DNA from 3 places in the Priestia sp. D51 genome. Region 2 is predicted to be linked to each of the others. Evidence: riboswitches for the same ligand, from Rfam matches in the RefSeq annotation. Region 2 holds a riboswitch; each other region holds the start of a gene.
The links. A riboswitch is a leader RNA that binds a small molecule or an ion and turns the genes downstream of it on or off. The one in region 2 is predicted to bind cobalamin.
Positions count from the first base shown of each region.

Region 1 (5,313 bases), on a different contig from region 2:
TGTTTTTCCGCTTCCATTTGGTCCTAGTAAAGCAACAAAAGAACCTTTGTCTACGGTGAACGTGATGTCACGAACGGTCGGTTTCTGTTTATCGTATCCTCCCGTCACATTATATAGTTCAATCATGATATTCCTCTTTTCCGCATACGTTCTTTTACAAGCAGCAGCGTAAAAATTGGCGAACCAATTAAGGCGGTTACGACTCCAATCGGCAGTTCACGAGGTTCTAATATCGTTCTTGCTAATAAATCGGCTAAAACCAAATAACTTCCTCCGATTAAAATAGAAAGCGGCAGTACATGCTTATGATTAGCTCCCGCTACGAGACGCACTACGTGGGGAATAACTAAGCCAACAAATCCAATTGCCCCAGATACTGATACCGCAGCCCCGGTTAATACGGATGCACCTATTAAAATCATTCTTTTTTTCTTCTTTACGTCTATCCCCATAAATTGAGCGGATTGATCGCCAAATGCTAAGCCGTTCAGCTCTTTCACATGTAACAGCAGCATAATCGTACCGACTAAAAAGAACGGCCCTAAAATTTGAATATGCGACCATCCTCTCATTGATACGCTTCCCATTAGCCAATATAAAACCTGCCTTACATCTTCTTCAGGAGAAAGAGCTACAATTAATGAAATAAGCGCGCTCATAAAGGATGATAAAATAATCCCCGCTAAGATGATAGTTTCATTGGCCAAATTGCCGCTTGCGAGTTTCGTAATACCAAAAACTAAAAGAAGAGTAATAAAACCAGATACGATGCCGACTACAGGCAGCGTGAAGATAGACAAACCAAAAATACTCCAGTGAAAATAAATTGCCATGACAGAGCCAAGGGTTGCACCTGAGGAAACTCCGATCGTGTAAGGATCTGCAAGAGAGTTTCTTAATAGCCCTTGAAAGGCAGCTCCTGCTATTGAAAGCGAAGCTCCTACTAAAAATGCCACCAGTACTCTTGGAAAACGAATTTGCCAAATGATTAAATCCATGTTTTCCGGACCGTGATATAAGGATAGTCCGGTAAGGTGGCCAATAATAATTTTGATTGTATCTCCTACGGTTAACGAAACTGTACCAATAAATACTCCCATAATCACCGAAGTACATACAATAAATAAACTGACTATGTATAAAATAGATGCTTTGTTTAAAAAAATACGTTTAAAAATCAATACTTTCAGCTCCTCTAGGAAACGAGGCGTGATGTTTTACATTACATTAACCATTCATTTTCCTGTCCATAAACCATGTTTCCATCCTACATAGTATTGGAAACAATCATCTTTTATTTGTTACGAGTGCTAGACTGTTGAACTAGGCAACGTAGAATAGCGTACTAAAGTTCTCGGTGAAAAAACAAGCGAAAACCTCTACAAGCTACACTTTTTGTGCTTGCTCCGGGCTTTTATAGTTGTCTATTAAATGATACAGCTTTTCCATATCTACAGCTTCTCTCACATATGCTGCTGCTTTTGAAAAAGACTCCTCTTTTTGCAGGCGACTGTTGAATGTATCCGTAATAGGCGGCAATTTTTTATGTTTACGAATTTGATTAAGCAAAGCTCTGCGCAAAGCATCGTTATGAAACACATCATGAACATACGTGCCAATGATGTTGTCTTTAACCGTTCCTTCTTTTTGATCATCTACCACCGCAAAGGCTTCCGTTATGCTTTTAGAAACCGTCTTTCCCATATGAATTTCATAGCCTTCAATCGAAACCTTCTCACTCTCTAACTGAACATATCCAGAAACTCTTTCTGTTTTTTTGCTGGTTGTCATAACGGTTTCCACTGGAAGCAAACCCAGCCCTTTAATAGATTCAATCCGGGACTCTACTGCATCGGGGTCCGTAATTGTCTCGCCTAACATTTGATATCCCCCGCAGATGCCAATAACGTGAGCGTTCGTTGCGTTCAAGACTTGATTAATGGCTAGAGCCAGGCCGCTTTCTTGTAAAAACTGCGCATCTTCAATCGTATTTTTGCTTCCTGGTAAAACAATTAAATCAGGCGTACCTAGTTGTGATGGCTTGGTTACAAGTCTCACATGACAGTCTTCTTCTAAGCTTAGAGGATCAATGTCTGTAAAATTTGAGATGCGAGGATACGAGATAACCGCAATATCGATTTCTTTTAACGGATTCACAAGCGTTGAGTAATTTCTGAGTGATAGCGAATCTTCAGCGTCAATTTCCACGTCGTGCATATAAGGAATCACTCCTAGTACCGGAACTCCCGTGTATTCTTCAAACCACTTCAACCCCGGTTTTAAAAGCTCTAAGTCTCCTCGGAATTTATTGATTAACACTCCAATTACTCTAGGTTTATGTTCATCTGGAAGCAATTGAAGAGTACCCACCAGACTCGCAAAAACCCCTCCTTTATCAATGTCTCCTACTAACACAACAGGGGCTTGGGCTATCTTTGCTACGCGCATATTTACCAGTTCCCGATCGTTCAAATTCACTTCAGCAGGACTTCCAGCACCTTCAATCACAATTCGATCATAATGATTGGCAAGCTCTTTATAAGACTCCGTGATAACGTTCAAACCTTCATTAAAAAATTCTTGCCGATACTGAAAAGCAAACATATTACGAAGCGGCTTTCCATGAACGACAATTTGAGATTCATGATCACGAGTTGGTTTAATTAAAATAGGATTCATATTGGTTGTTGCTTCTACTCCAGCCGCTTCAGCTTGAATTCCTTGCGCTCTTCCAATTTCTTTTCCATCCATTGTAATGTATGAATTAAGCGCCATATTTTGCGATTTAAACGGTGCAGTTTGATAGCCGTCTTCTTTAAAAATACGGCAAAACGCTGTAGCAATCATGCTTTTTCCAGCGTCTGAGTGCGTTCCTTGAATCATAAGAGGTTTTCCTTTTTTCACTTTTTCCACTCCCTATCACATAAAAAAACCTTAACTGTAAAAGTCAAGGTTTGGTCATGCGCTCATTAACACATTGTCTTGACTTATTTCTCCCACCGAAAAATAAGGGGTTTTTAAAAGCAGGTCTCCTGGCTTATGCTTCATTTTACTTCTGCATCCTTCCTAGTTTGACTAGTGGGTCTTTGCAGGTTCATCCACATTTACAGTAGCGGGGGCTGCACCGGATTTACACCGATTTCCCTATTATCCTCCTTAGAGGCACTTTTAAAATCATTTATTCTTTATTGTAACGAATTTTATAACCATTCACAATAACGATTTTCTTCTATTATTATATATTACTGTGTTTATACTTATTTGGGTCTCGTATGCTATAATAACAATTATTTTCCAAACATCTTATGAAATAGCTAGGAAGGTGCTCGTAGTTGAAGAAAAAAATCATTTATATCTTTATTAGTTTGCTTGTTCTTTACATAGCAATCATGTCTTTTTGTATGTATCAAACCGCTCATCAGCCTGTTCCGCAAAAAGCAGATTATGTGCTCATTTTAGGTTCCAAAGTAGACGGAGATCAAATGTCTCCTAGTTTAAAAGAACGAGCAAAAACGGCTTTATCTTATTTAAAGACTCATAAACAAACAAAAGTTATCGTAACGGGTGGAAAAGGATCCGATGAAGAAATTTCTGAAGCAGAAGCAGCCTATCGTTTTCTACGAAAAGAAGGAATTAAAAAGAATCGAATGATAAAAGAGGATCAGTCAACTTCTACTTTTGAGAATTTCACTTTCACTAAAAAGAAAGTTGATATTCAACACAAAAAAGTCGTGCTTGTTAGCAGTGATTTTCATTTATTTCGCGCCTCTATTATTGCCAAGCGTCAAGGTTTTGACGTTTATCCTTTAGGTGCAAAGACACCAAATTCAATTAAACTTCAAGCCTACTTTCGTGAGTATGCTGCTATCTTAAAAACGTGGCTGTTTGATAAATAAATAGAGTACACCCCTATACAAACGAAAAACACGGCATGAATTCATGCCGTGTTTTTTATTAATCATCCGTATCGATAACTGCTTTTGGTAAACCCGTGTATTTCGCCCAGTAGAAAATACCGATTGAAACAAGAGCAATTAAAATTAAGTCAAGCGGGTTGCTTAGCACACCTTGTCCTCCACCAAATGAGCCTAGGTAAGAGATAACAAGCATAATAATATAATAAGCAACTAGCCACCAAGCAGATTTAAGCTGCTGTGCAAATTTTACAACGTCAGTTGGTACGTATTTCTTAAATGCTACGTAGATAACAACCATTAGAAGCTGTGATCCTAGAAGCCAAGAAATTGTCGTCCATCCTGACCAATATACGATGTATGAACAGAAGATAAATGACACGGGAGCAATAACGCTCATGCCTTTTAATTTGAAAGGCTTTTTAAGGTCTTTTGCATTTACTCTGAATGCAGCAGCTGAAATTGGCGCAATCGCATAAGACAGAATAAGTGCTACTGAACATACGTTTACTAGCGCTTCCCAAGAAGGAAATGGCAGTGTCCAGAATACGGACATTCCAAACGATAGCCATAGTGACGCACGTGGAATTCCTGTTTTCTTATCTACTTTTGAGAAACGTTTAAATAGTGTTCCATTACGAGACCAAGCATAAACTAAACGAGAAGTTGTATTCATGAAGATGTTCCCGTTACCGCCTGGTGATAAAATAGCATCAAAAATAACAAGCGTTACTAACCAGCCAAGGCCTAAAATAAGTGCAATATCTTTAAATGGTAAAGAGAATTGCTCTTGAATTGTTCCCCATCCTCCTGATAGCATATCAGCCGGAATGTTACCAATGAACAATACTTGCAGTGCTGTGTAAATAATCGCTGAAAGTACAATACAGATAATGAGCGCGATTGGAATATTACGCTGCGGGTTTTTAACTTCACTGGCTACAGAAACAATAGGGTGAAGTCCTAGGTAAGCAAACATAACGCCACCTGTTGAAATGGCTGCTTGAATACCATTAAAACCAAACGGAGTAAAATCGCCAGTTGTAAAGTTAGCTGATTTAAAGTGATAAGCTAACACGACGATAATTGTAAGAGGAACCGCATATTTGAACACAGATATAATAACATTTGACTTAGCAAATGCTTTTACACTTACGTAGTTAATGATAAAAAATAGCGTTAATAACGCGAACTGAAATAACCAGCCGATTGTAGTAGGCGATTCAGAACCATGTTTAGTTAGACCAGGAAGCCAAAACGCAACATACTGACGTACAGCCGTTACCTCGATGGCAATCAAACTTGTGTAAGCAATAATGGTAATGAATGAAATTAAGTAACCCACTAAATGACCATGTGAGTAAACCGGATAACGGATAATTCCACCGGTACGCGGCAG
Region 1 covers NZ_JBLTIR010000002.1:482,353-487,665, forward strand. Annotated here, with positions in the region: gene ACNHOZ_RS09065 (ABC transporter ATP-binding protein) at 1-126, opposite strand, end outside; gene ACNHOZ_RS09070 (FecCD family ABC transporter permease) at 123-1,181, opposite strand; gene ACNHOZ_RS09075 (cobyric acid synthase) at 1,387-2,913, opposite strand; cobalamin riboswitch at 3,006-3,185, opposite strand; gene ACNHOZ_RS09080 (YdcF family protein) at 3,333-3,896, shown strand; gene ACNHOZ_RS09085 (APC family permease) at 3,955-5,313, opposite strand, start outside.
Region 1: linked by a shared signal. The riboswitch ahead of ACNHOZ_RS09075 (cobyric acid synthase) and the one ahead of ACNHOZ_RS00180 (ribonucleoside-diphosphate reductase subunit alpha) in region 2 are both predicted to bind cobalamin.

Region 2 (5,313 bases):
ATAAAAGCAAATGAACAAACCTTTCCAATCTATGTACAATCATTTACTCATTTATGGACATACAAATGGGGAACACTTGAAAACATTCCAGAAGAAATTGATGACTTAATTACCACACGTGCGTTAGAACTTGGACTTATTCACTTAAAAAAAGCTGACTAATCAATAAGGAAATTAGTCAGCTTTTGTGTTTATAGATCATCAAATCCATTTGCATCTGATGCTTTTGTATATTGTCGTGATTTCTGTTCAAAGAAATCGGTTTTCCCTAAATCTACCTCTTGATAAGCAATAATCCAACGAAGAGGATTTTCAATCGGTGCTTCTGGGAAAGCAGCTCGACCGAAGCCTAACTGATTACAGCGTTTATTCGCCATATATTCAATGTACTGCTGCAGTTCTTTCATCGTAATGCCGTCGAATTTTTCTCCAATAACAGATTCCGCCCATTCAATTTCAAGACGAGCTGCCTCTTGGAACGTTTCAACTACAAACGTTTCTAGCTCCTCCGTACGATAAGCTGGATTTTCATTTAGTACTTCCTTGAAAATCTTTTCAAATAACCCAACGTGAAGCTGTTCATCACGATTGATATAATTAATCATCGTAGATGTCGCCACCATCTTTTGATTTCTCGCAAGATTATAGAAGAACGCAAATCCGCTATAGAAGAAAAGTCCTTCTAAAATAACATCATATACCATAGACTTCAAAAAGTTTTCAACCGTTGCTTCTTCGCTAAATGCTTTATATCCGTTTGTAATAAAGTCATTTCGTGCGCGAAGCTTTTCGTCTGTACGCCAGTATTCAAATACTTCATCTTGTTTTCCTTTTGGTACAAGACTTGATAAAACATATGAATACGAATGATTATGAACCACTTCTTGCTGCGCTAAAATAATCATTAGAGCGTTAATCGAAGAATCGGTTACATAGTCAGCTACTTTGCTAGCATAATCTGATTGAATACTGTCCAGTAGCGCCAGCAGGCCAATAATTTTTAGAAAGCTCTCTTGTTCGTCAGCGGTTAACTGAGGGAACTGTTTAATATCTTGACCCATATTAATTTCAAACGGCGTCCAGAAATTAGCTAGCATACGCTTGTATTTAGGGAACGCCCATGAAAATCGGACGTCATCCCAGTTTAGAATATTGGAGCTCTTGCCGTTGATGATTCCTGTCGAACGGTTCGGAGCTGTTTCGTTCATTAATTCTCGTTTTAACATGCTTGTCATCAATTATTCACTCCTTTTAACTATGACAGCTTTCACATTCTTCAATGACTTCACTTGATGTTGAACGTACGTAATAGGTCGTTTTTAATTTTTCTTTCCATGCCGTCATATGAAGATCTAGCAGCTCTTTTGCTCGGATATCATTTTGTACATATAAATTGAATGAAATAGATTGATCAATATGACGCTGGCGCTTGGCGTTTTGCTTAATGCTCCAGTGCTGATCAATTAAATAAACGGACTTATAATACCAGTTTGTTGCTGGCGATAAATCTGGTGCCGTCACTGGGATTTTATAGTTTTTCTTTTCCTCTGAATAAAACTTACGGAAAATCGGATCAATACTTGCCGTAGAACCCGCGATAATAGATGTTGATGAATTAGGTGCTACAGCCATTAAATATCCATTTCTTATCCCATTGCTTTGAACTTCGCTACGCAGTTCACTCCACGCTTCGCTCGTGTATTCACGTGTTTCAAAATAAGCGCCTGACTCAAAATCTGAGCCTTTAAATAATGGATATGCGCCTTTTTCTTTAGCTAAGTTCATGCTTGCCTGCACGGTTAAGTAAGAAATTTGTTCATACAATTCATCGCAATATGCTACCGCTTCATCTGTCTCCCATGCTATTTTCTTTAAGGCAAGCAAATGGTTCCAGCCAAATGTGCCAAGCCCTACTGCGCGGTACTTTTGATTCGTTAGCTTTGCTTGAAGTACCGGCAAATCATTTAACTCAATAACATTATCAAGCATGCGTACTTGAATTGGAATTAAACGTTCAAGTACATCTTCAGTTACGGCTCTCGCTAAGTTAATAGAAGAAAGATTACATACAACAAAATCGCCCGGATTCTTTGTAATAATAATTTTTCCGTCTTCCGTAATTTCCTCTGTTACGACCGTTGTACTTTGGTTTTGCGTGATTTCTGTACATAAGTTACTGCAGTAAATCATGCCCGCGTGTCGGTTTTGATTAGCTCGGTTAACCGTATCACGATAGAACATATAAGGAGTTCCGGTTTCAAGCTGCGAAAGCATAATGCGCTTGAAGATCTCAATAGCAGGCACTGTTTCTCTTGAAAGCTGTTCATTGTTTACACACTCAGCGTAACGAGTGCGGAACGAACCGCTGCCTTCTTCTTCATCATAAAAATCTTCTAACGAGTAGCCCATCAGCGTACGAACTTCGTGAGGATCGAATAAGTGCCAGTCTTCACGTGCTTCTACTTTTTCCATAAACAAATCTGGCAAACATACGCCAGTGAATAAATCATGCGTGCGCTGGCGTTCATCACCATTGTTCAAACGCGCGTCTAAGAATGAAAAAATGTCTTTATGCCAAACGTCTAAATATACGGCAATAGCTCCTTGTCGTTGACCTAGCTGATCGACACTTACAGCCGTATTATTTAGCTGTTTCATCCATGGAATTGTTCCTGATGATACGCCTTTAAAACCTTTTATATCACTTCCTCGGCTTCTAATATGACCGAGGTAGACACCAATTCCGCCTCCATTTTTACTAAGCGTGGCCAAATCTGTATTGCTATCATAAATACCGCGTAAGCTGTCATCAATCGTATCAATAAAGCAGCTAGATAGCTGTCCGTAGCTCTTTCCTGCGTTTGAGAGTGTTGGTGTGGCAACCGTCATATATAGACTAGAAAGCGCCCAGTACGCTTCTTTTACTAATGCTGTTCGATTTTCTTTCTTTTCTTGAGACATCAGCGTCATAGCAATGATAAGAAAACGTTCTTGCGGTAATTCGTATACACGCTTATCATGTGATGTCGCTAAATAGCGATCTGCTAATGTCAGCAATCCAATGTATGTAAATAAACGATCGCGTTCAGGAATAATGACTGAAGCAATTTCATTAATTTCTTCTTCTGTATATGTTTTTAATAGCTGTTTATTATAAATGCCGATTTTTGTTAGTTCTTGAATAAGCTGATAAAACGAACCGTACTTCTCTTTTTTATCATAACCTCGGTTGTCCGCTGCTTTTCGATATAGTTCGTTTAAATAGACGTCTGCCGCCACGTACGTCCAATCTGGTTCTTCCATTGAAATACGCTCTAGGGCTGCCAAAATTAGTACGTTTGCAACCTTTTCGTCCGTCATATTTTCCTTTACTGTAACAGTTTGAATAACCTTTTCCTCATACAAAGAAAAATCAAGCTGCGTAAATTCTTTTTTTAAACGTTCAATATATGCAGTTAATTCATGTAGAATTGTAGGCTTTAATGTATTCACCATAAATATGGCTCCTCTCTTCACTTCAAAATAAAAAATCGCTCACCGTACCTCGGTGAGCGAATAGAACGAAGATAGAAGAAGACACTAAGTCTTTTCTCAATCCTCGCTCTACCCTCTCACCTCCCGAAGAAGATAAAACGACATAAAAAAGGCAGGTCTCCTGACTTATGCTTCTTTTTACTTTAAGGCCTTCCCATGATGTTTACTCACAGTGGATTTCCTTATTTCATCAGCATTCACAGTTGCGGGGACAGCTTTGGATTTTCACCAAATTCCCTTTTAAGTCTTTTTATCAGACACCTTTTTCACTGGAAAACACAAAATATAGTATTTTATTATTGTTTAACAAACAACATATTGTGTTATGTTATAAACACATTATATAGGACAACTTAGAAAACTATCAACCTATTTTCAAAAATAATTTTGTTTTTTACGATAAAATCCTTCGACTTTTTTCATCAAACTACTCCATCATAACATGTTTTGACACGCTTGATGGAACAATGTGCTCTTTTTAAAAAATTTGTCCTATTTTTCTACTAAACATTGCCAACATCAATAAAAAACCGTTTTTCATAAAAAACGGTTTTTAATTATTTGTATTCTTTTTCAAATGCTGTGATTGTTTTGATAAACTTTTTATCAATATCGTATCCGATCCCCGGTTTTTCCTTCACCTTTATTACTCCGGCTTCTACCTCTACTTCGGGCTTAATAATATCTTTTTCCCAATAGCGAGACGACGCAGAAATGTCACCTGGTATCGTGAAAGAAGGCAGTGTGGCAAGGGCGATATTATGAGCTCGTGAAATCCCGGCTTCTAACATTCCGCCAACCCAAAGCCTTACACCGTGTAGGGCGCATAAATCATGAATTTTTTTTGCTACAGACATTCCGCCAACTCGACCGATTTTCACATTGATAATCTTGCAGCTTTTTTGTTCGATTGCATGACGTGCATCTTCATAGCTCACAATACTTTCATCTAAGCAAATCGGCGTCTTCATTTGCTTTTGTAATAATCGATGATCAAGGATATCATCCGAACTTAACGGCTGTTCGATCATCATTAAATTCAATTCATCTAGTTTTTTCAATGAATCACTATCGCTTAACTTATAGGCTGAATTGGCATCAGCCATAAGAGGAATGCTTGGAAATTCATCTCGAATTTGTTTCAGTAGCTCATAGTCAGCGCCTGGCTTAATTTTCACTTTAAAGCGCTTATAACCATCTTTCATATAAGTCTTTATTTGTTCTTTCATGATGGAAATATCATTTAAGCCAACTACCACTCCAGCTTCTACAGCAGGCCTTACTCCGCCAATTACTTCGGCTAAGGGCTTATTTTGGCGCTTTGCATACAAATCCCATACAGCACAGTCCAAAGCTGCTTTAGCCATGTTGTTGCGCTTTAGAGGTTTGAATAACTTTTGAACATCCTCTGGTTTTTGAAGCTGCTGGTGAAGAAGAGAAGGAATTAAAAAATCGTCTAACATATGAAAACATGTCCGAATCGTTTCTTCCGTATACCAAGGAGATGAAAAAGCAACGACTTCTCCCCATCCTGTAAATCCTTTTTCATCTTCTACTTCAAGCAAAATCAATTCTCGATCCTGGACCGTACCATAGCTTGTTGAAAAAGGAGAAAGAAGCTTCATGTCAATTTTATAAAGATGTACTTTTTTGATAATCATCGATTAAATTCCTTTCTGTATGAACGATGATAGCTTCCGGCGTATGATTTTATTAGAGGCCGTTCGCGGTAGCTCCTCTACTCGAACGAAATACTTTGGAAGTTTGTACTTTGCTAAA
Region 2 covers NZ_JBLTIR010000001.1:18,713-24,025, reverse strand. Annotated here, with positions in the region: gene ACNHOZ_RS00190 (hypothetical protein) at 1-162, shown strand, start outside; gene ACNHOZ_RS00185 (ribonucleotide-diphosphate reductase subunit beta) at 192-1,235, opposite strand; gene ACNHOZ_RS00180 (ribonucleoside-diphosphate reductase subunit alpha) at 1,252-3,495, opposite strand; cobalamin riboswitch at 3,629-3,814, opposite strand; gene menC (o-succinylbenzoate synthase) at 4,092-5,195, opposite strand; gene ACNHOZ_RS00170 (o-succinylbenzoate--CoA ligase) at 5,199-5,313, opposite strand, start outside.

Region 3 (5,313 bases), on a different contig from region 2:
GACACATATCGGTTTCTAATAGAAGAGACAAATTTTAAAATTTTTAAATGTAAGGTTGTGATTCACCTGAGACTGAATAAATTTATTAGCGAATCTGGCAAAGCGTCAAGACGCGGGGCAGATAAGTTAATTAGTGAAGGAAGAGTAACCGTTAATGGAAAGGTTGCAAAAATCGGAGATCAAGTTAAGCCTGGCGATGATATTCGAGTAAGTGGCCAACAGCTTCGGATTGCTCGAAATAATGTATATATTGCACTTAATAAACCGGTCGGCATTACAAGTACGAGTGAGAAAAAAGTAAAGGGAAACATCATTGACTTAGTCAATCACCCTTTGCGTATTCATCATGTCGGACGACTAGATAAGGATTCAGACGGCTTAATTTTACTTACAAATGACGGCGATATTATTAACGAAATTTTACGTGCAGAAAACAAGCATGAAAAAGAATATATTGTTGCAGTAGATAAGCCGATTACACCCGAGTTTATCAAAAACATGTCTGAGGGAGTAAAAATTTTAGGTACAAAAACGCTTCCTTGTAAAGTGACACAGCTGTCTAAGTACGAGTTTCAAATTATTTTAACACAGGGCTTAAATCGTCAAATTCGCCGTATGTGTGAAGTGCTCGGATATGAAGTATACCGACTTCAGCGTACGCGTATTATGAATATTCACTTAAACAACTTGCCTGTTGGGCAATGGAGAGATTTAACGAAAAAAGAGCGTACGCAGCTATTCAAAGAATTAGACTATGAACCTAAAGAGTGGTAAATCAAAAGACACCAGCCTGTTAGACTGGTGTCTTTTTTTATTCGCATACAACTACTTGTCTAGAAAATACGCTTTTGCGCGCTACGCAGCGATCTGAAATAGAAAAGCCAGCTTCATGAATCATATGGTCAATCGTGTCTACTGTAATCACGACTACTTTATCCGCAAAGCGGCGAGCGTGTTTTAAAATAGAAAGCTGATCTTCAGGCGTCGCGTGGGTGTAGAGATTGTAAGGCATGTCGATGATCGCTACGTCATAGTGAGTGGTAACATCCGAAATCGGTCCGGTTTTGACATCACCCTTTAAGCCGAAATGCGCAATATTTTCACGAGATCCGTCGGTCACAAGTGGGTTGATATCGCGTCCTACAATATCAATGCCCATTGAAAGAGCTTCTACGAGGACTGTACCAATACCACAGCATGGATCAATCGCTTTGATTCCTTCAGGCTTTGGAACGGCAATGTTAGCTACAGCTCTTGCAAGGCGGGTACTGAGTGCCGTAGAGTATTCACGCGGTTTCTTCAAATGATGCAGCCATACAGCTTCGCTTTTTTGATATTTTCCAAAATACCAGCGTCCTTCAAATGGAACAATTCCAAACAAATGGTCAGGGTTATGCAAGTCTGCTTCTGCTACAAAATGCCAACCCACATCACGTTCAATCGCACGCTGACCTTTATAGCTTATTTTTTGATCTTTTTCTAAGTCATTAATTTTCATAAAAATGAGTTTAAATGTTTGATTTCCAAGGTCAATATCTTCTACTTGTTTGCAAATATCTGCAAGGTCATCTGATTCATACATAATATCTAATCGCTCTTTGATAAAAGGGCTTCTGCTTGGATCAAGTTTAACGGCGCTTCTTATGATAGGTTTCTCAGTTTCAATTTCAAAAAGAGAGCGTCTCTCTAATTGACATAGTGAGAGTTCCTCTTCGCTGCATGCGTATGTGTAGATATACTGAGGCAGCTGCGTATGGTTATTCAATATCGTATCATCCTTTATCGTATCTAATTATCCTTCTTCTCAAACAATAGCGAGAAAAGAAGAGAAAAGCAACGAATTTAAATATATTTGGCTGTGAATACTAAATTGAAGCGCTACATAGTCCACTTATTTGACAAAACATGCTAAAATAACTGATGATAACCTGCATGTGCTGCTGTTTATACAAAAGAACTGGATCAAGGTTTCTCAAAAATCATTTATACACTGCTGACATTTTGATGAATAGGAGAGGCTACGTGATGTCTAAAAGTGATCATGAAAAGCAACAGATGAGTCGGGCTGATATGAAAAAACAAGCTAAAACATCCTCGCAAAACCTTGTGATGAACGTACTCATTGCCATTGTATCTGTATGTATTTTAGCTCTTATTATAAATATTTTTGTACTAATGAAATGAGCCGTTATGCTGCTCATTTCTTTTTGTTAGGTTCAGCTTTTATTGAAGAGTTTGAGGTCTCTTTCACTAGAGAGCACATTGTGAATAGCATATCTTTTTTTTACAAATGATAGTTGTGATATGATAAAGCAATAATACATTAGACAAAAAGCTGGAGGTTACTTAGTATGCCATTACTTAGATTTGATGTAATAGAAGGAAGAGACGAAAAAGAGTTAAAAGCATTACTAGACGCTACTCATCGAGCGATGCTAGAAGCCTTTGGCGTCCCAGAACGCGATCGTTATCAAATTGTACATCAGCATCCTGCTCATGAAATGATTATTGAAGATACAGGTCTTGGCTTTGAGAGAAGCAAGGATTTGGTTATTATAAGTGTGACGAGCAAACAGCGAACAGAAGAGCAAAAACAAGCTCTTTACAAATTAATTGTAAAAGAGCTGGGAGAAAGCTGCGGAATTCAGCCAAGCGACATTATGATTTCAATTGTTGAAAACGGTAATGCTGACTGGAGCTTTGGTATGGGAGAAGCTCAATTCTTAACTGGGAAATTATAAAATGGTTTATTATCTAGAGAAGCCCTTATTTCTAAGGGCTTTTTCTCATTTTGTCTATAAAAATATTATTCTCTTAGTCACATCTTACTCAAAATTAAATACAGACATCTGTCAAATGAATGATACAATAAGCTTATATGCCGTTTTGAGTGGGAAAACCAAAAAAGAGTTCGGCGTACTAACTTCAGAACAACAATAATTTTACATAAAGATGTAAAGATTTAAAGGTTAAAAGAGAAATGTATAAAATCTGTAAAACAAAAGAACAGTTACGCGTTAAACATAGGAGTAAAAGGTTCTTCACGTGTTTTTTCGGATAATAAGAGAAAGTAATTTTGATCATTGAGGAGGAACTTAGAATGTTTGGATTTGATGCAGATGTATCGCCATTAGTGCGAATTAAAGTAATTGGAGTCGGCGGTGGAGGAAATAACACCGTTAACCGTATGATTGAACATGGTGTACAAGGGGTAGAATTTATCGCCGTTAATACGGATGCTCAGGCGCTTAATTTATCTAAAGCAGATGTGAAAATGCAGATTGGTGCGGCATTAACGCGAGGATTAGGTGCAGGAGCTAATCCAGAAGTAGGAAGAGAAGCTGCAGAAGAAAGCAGAGAGCAAATTCAAGAAGTACTGCAAGGCGCAGATATGGTATTCGTAACAGCTGGCATGGGGGGAGGCACTGGTACTGGAGCAGCTCCGGTTATTGCCCAAATTGCCCGTGAACTAAATGCTTTAACAATTGGAGTAGTTACTCGCCCTTTCAAGTTTGAAGGAAATAAACGTACCAAGCAAGCAGTAGGCGGTATTACTGCGATGAATGAATCGGTAGATACCCTTATTGTCATTCCAAACGACCGCTTGCTTGAAATCGTTGATAAAAAGACACCTATGCTTGAAGCATTCCGTGAAGCAGATAATGTTCTTCGCCAAGGTATTCAAGGTATTTCAGATTTAATCGCTGTTCCGGGGCTGATTAACCTTGACTTTGCTGATGTAAAAACAATTATGTCTAATCAAGGATTTGCGCTTATGGGTATCGGACGAGCTTCGGGATCAGATCGAGCAATTGAAGCAGCGAAAAAAGCGATTTCTAGTCCGCTGCTAGATGCATCGATTGATGGAGCAAGAGGCGTGCTGCTGAACATTACGAGCGGCAGCAGCCTGAGTCTTTACGAAGTACAGGAAGCAGCAGATATTGTCACGTCCGCTTCTGATCAGGACTTAAATATGATTTTTGGATCTGTGATTAATGAAGATTTAAAGGACGAAATGATGGTAACCGTTATTGCCACTGGATTTGATGATGAAGATATTTCACCATCAGCTTCCACTTCTAGAGTTTCAAGAGCACGCTACTAAATTAAATAACCAGCTTTTATGGTGGCAATTGTTTTTCAATTGCCTTAAAAGGGAATCCGGTGAAAATCCGGAGCGGTCCCGCCACTGTAACAAGGAGCCTTATGTCAAAAAGCCACTGTCTATTTAGAGACGGGAAGGCGGTATAAGGCAATGACTTGAAGCCAGGAGACCTGCCATAAATCGCAGCACACAATAACCTACGAGGATAGGGAGGTGTTTTGGCAGAATCAAAAATACGATAAACAAGGGATACGTTTATCTGAATTTGTTGTGAAGGCAAGCACTTCTTTTTAGAAGTGCTTTTTTTTGTGTATTAAAATAGAAGGTGGAAAAATGAATGATAAATAATAAAAAACTTGTATCTATGATATTTCTCGTGTTACTTTGCCTCACTGCTTGCGCTCCTAATGAAGAGAGCGTAAGTATAAAAGAAAGAAAGAAAACGGATAAAAGTGTGACGTTTTTATTTAATTTTACATCTGCAACGCTTGATCCTCATACGGACGATAATTATACAGCAGTTCGTGGGGGAGTAGGGGAGACGCTTGTTAAAATCAACGACGATTTAAAAATAAAGCCTTGGCTTGCTGAAAAGTGGGAAACGAAAGATAACGGCCTTACATGGACATTTATGATAAGAAAGAACATCATGTTTCAAAACGGAAAAGCGCTGGATGCAAATGCCGTTAAGTCTTCTCTTCAAAGAACGATAGACCAAAGTTATGCGATGAAAAACGCTTTAAATATTAAAGAAATGAAAGCGAACAGTCATGCGCTGACAATTACATTAAAAGAACCAATGCCTAAATTTCCTTCTGAATTAGTGCATCCAAATACAGCTATTATAGATGTTGATGCTTCTAATATAGCTAAGAAGCCCATTGGTACGGGTCCATTTCGCGTCTTGTCTTTTGATCAAGGAAATCAAGTAAAATTAGAAAGATATGAAAATTATTGGGGTGGAAAAGTGAAATTGAAAAGTGCGATCTTTGGATTTAACGAAGATGCTAATGCGCGAGTTGCTGCTCTTCAATCTGGAACAGCCGATATTATTTATCGCCCGCCTTTAGAAAGCTTGGGCACTTTACAAACAGATCCGTCTTTTAAAGTAAGTGGAGTACCTAGTGTGCGCACCCATTTATTGCTTTACAATCAAACCAATGACGCATTAAAAGACGAAAATGTAAGAAAAGCTATCGATACCTTAT
Region 3 covers NZ_JBLTIR010000007.1:30,093-35,405, forward strand. Annotated here, with positions in the region: gene rluF (23S rRNA pseudouridine(2604) synthase RluF) at 58-774, shown strand; gene ACNHOZ_RS23145 (TRM11 family SAM-dependent methyltransferase) at 812-1,765, opposite strand; gene ACNHOZ_RS23150 (hypothetical protein) at 2,026-2,184, shown strand; gene ACNHOZ_RS23155 (tautomerase family protein) at 2,352-2,741, shown strand; gene ftsZ (cell division protein FtsZ) at 3,101-4,105, shown strand; cobalamin riboswitch at 4,108-4,298, shown strand; gene nikA (nickel ABC transporter substrate-binding protein) at 4,443-5,313, shown strand, end outside.
Region 3: linked by a shared signal. The riboswitch ahead of nikA (nickel ABC transporter substrate-binding protein) and the one ahead of ACNHOZ_RS00180 (ribonucleoside-diphosphate reductase subunit alpha) in region 2 are both predicted to bind cobalamin.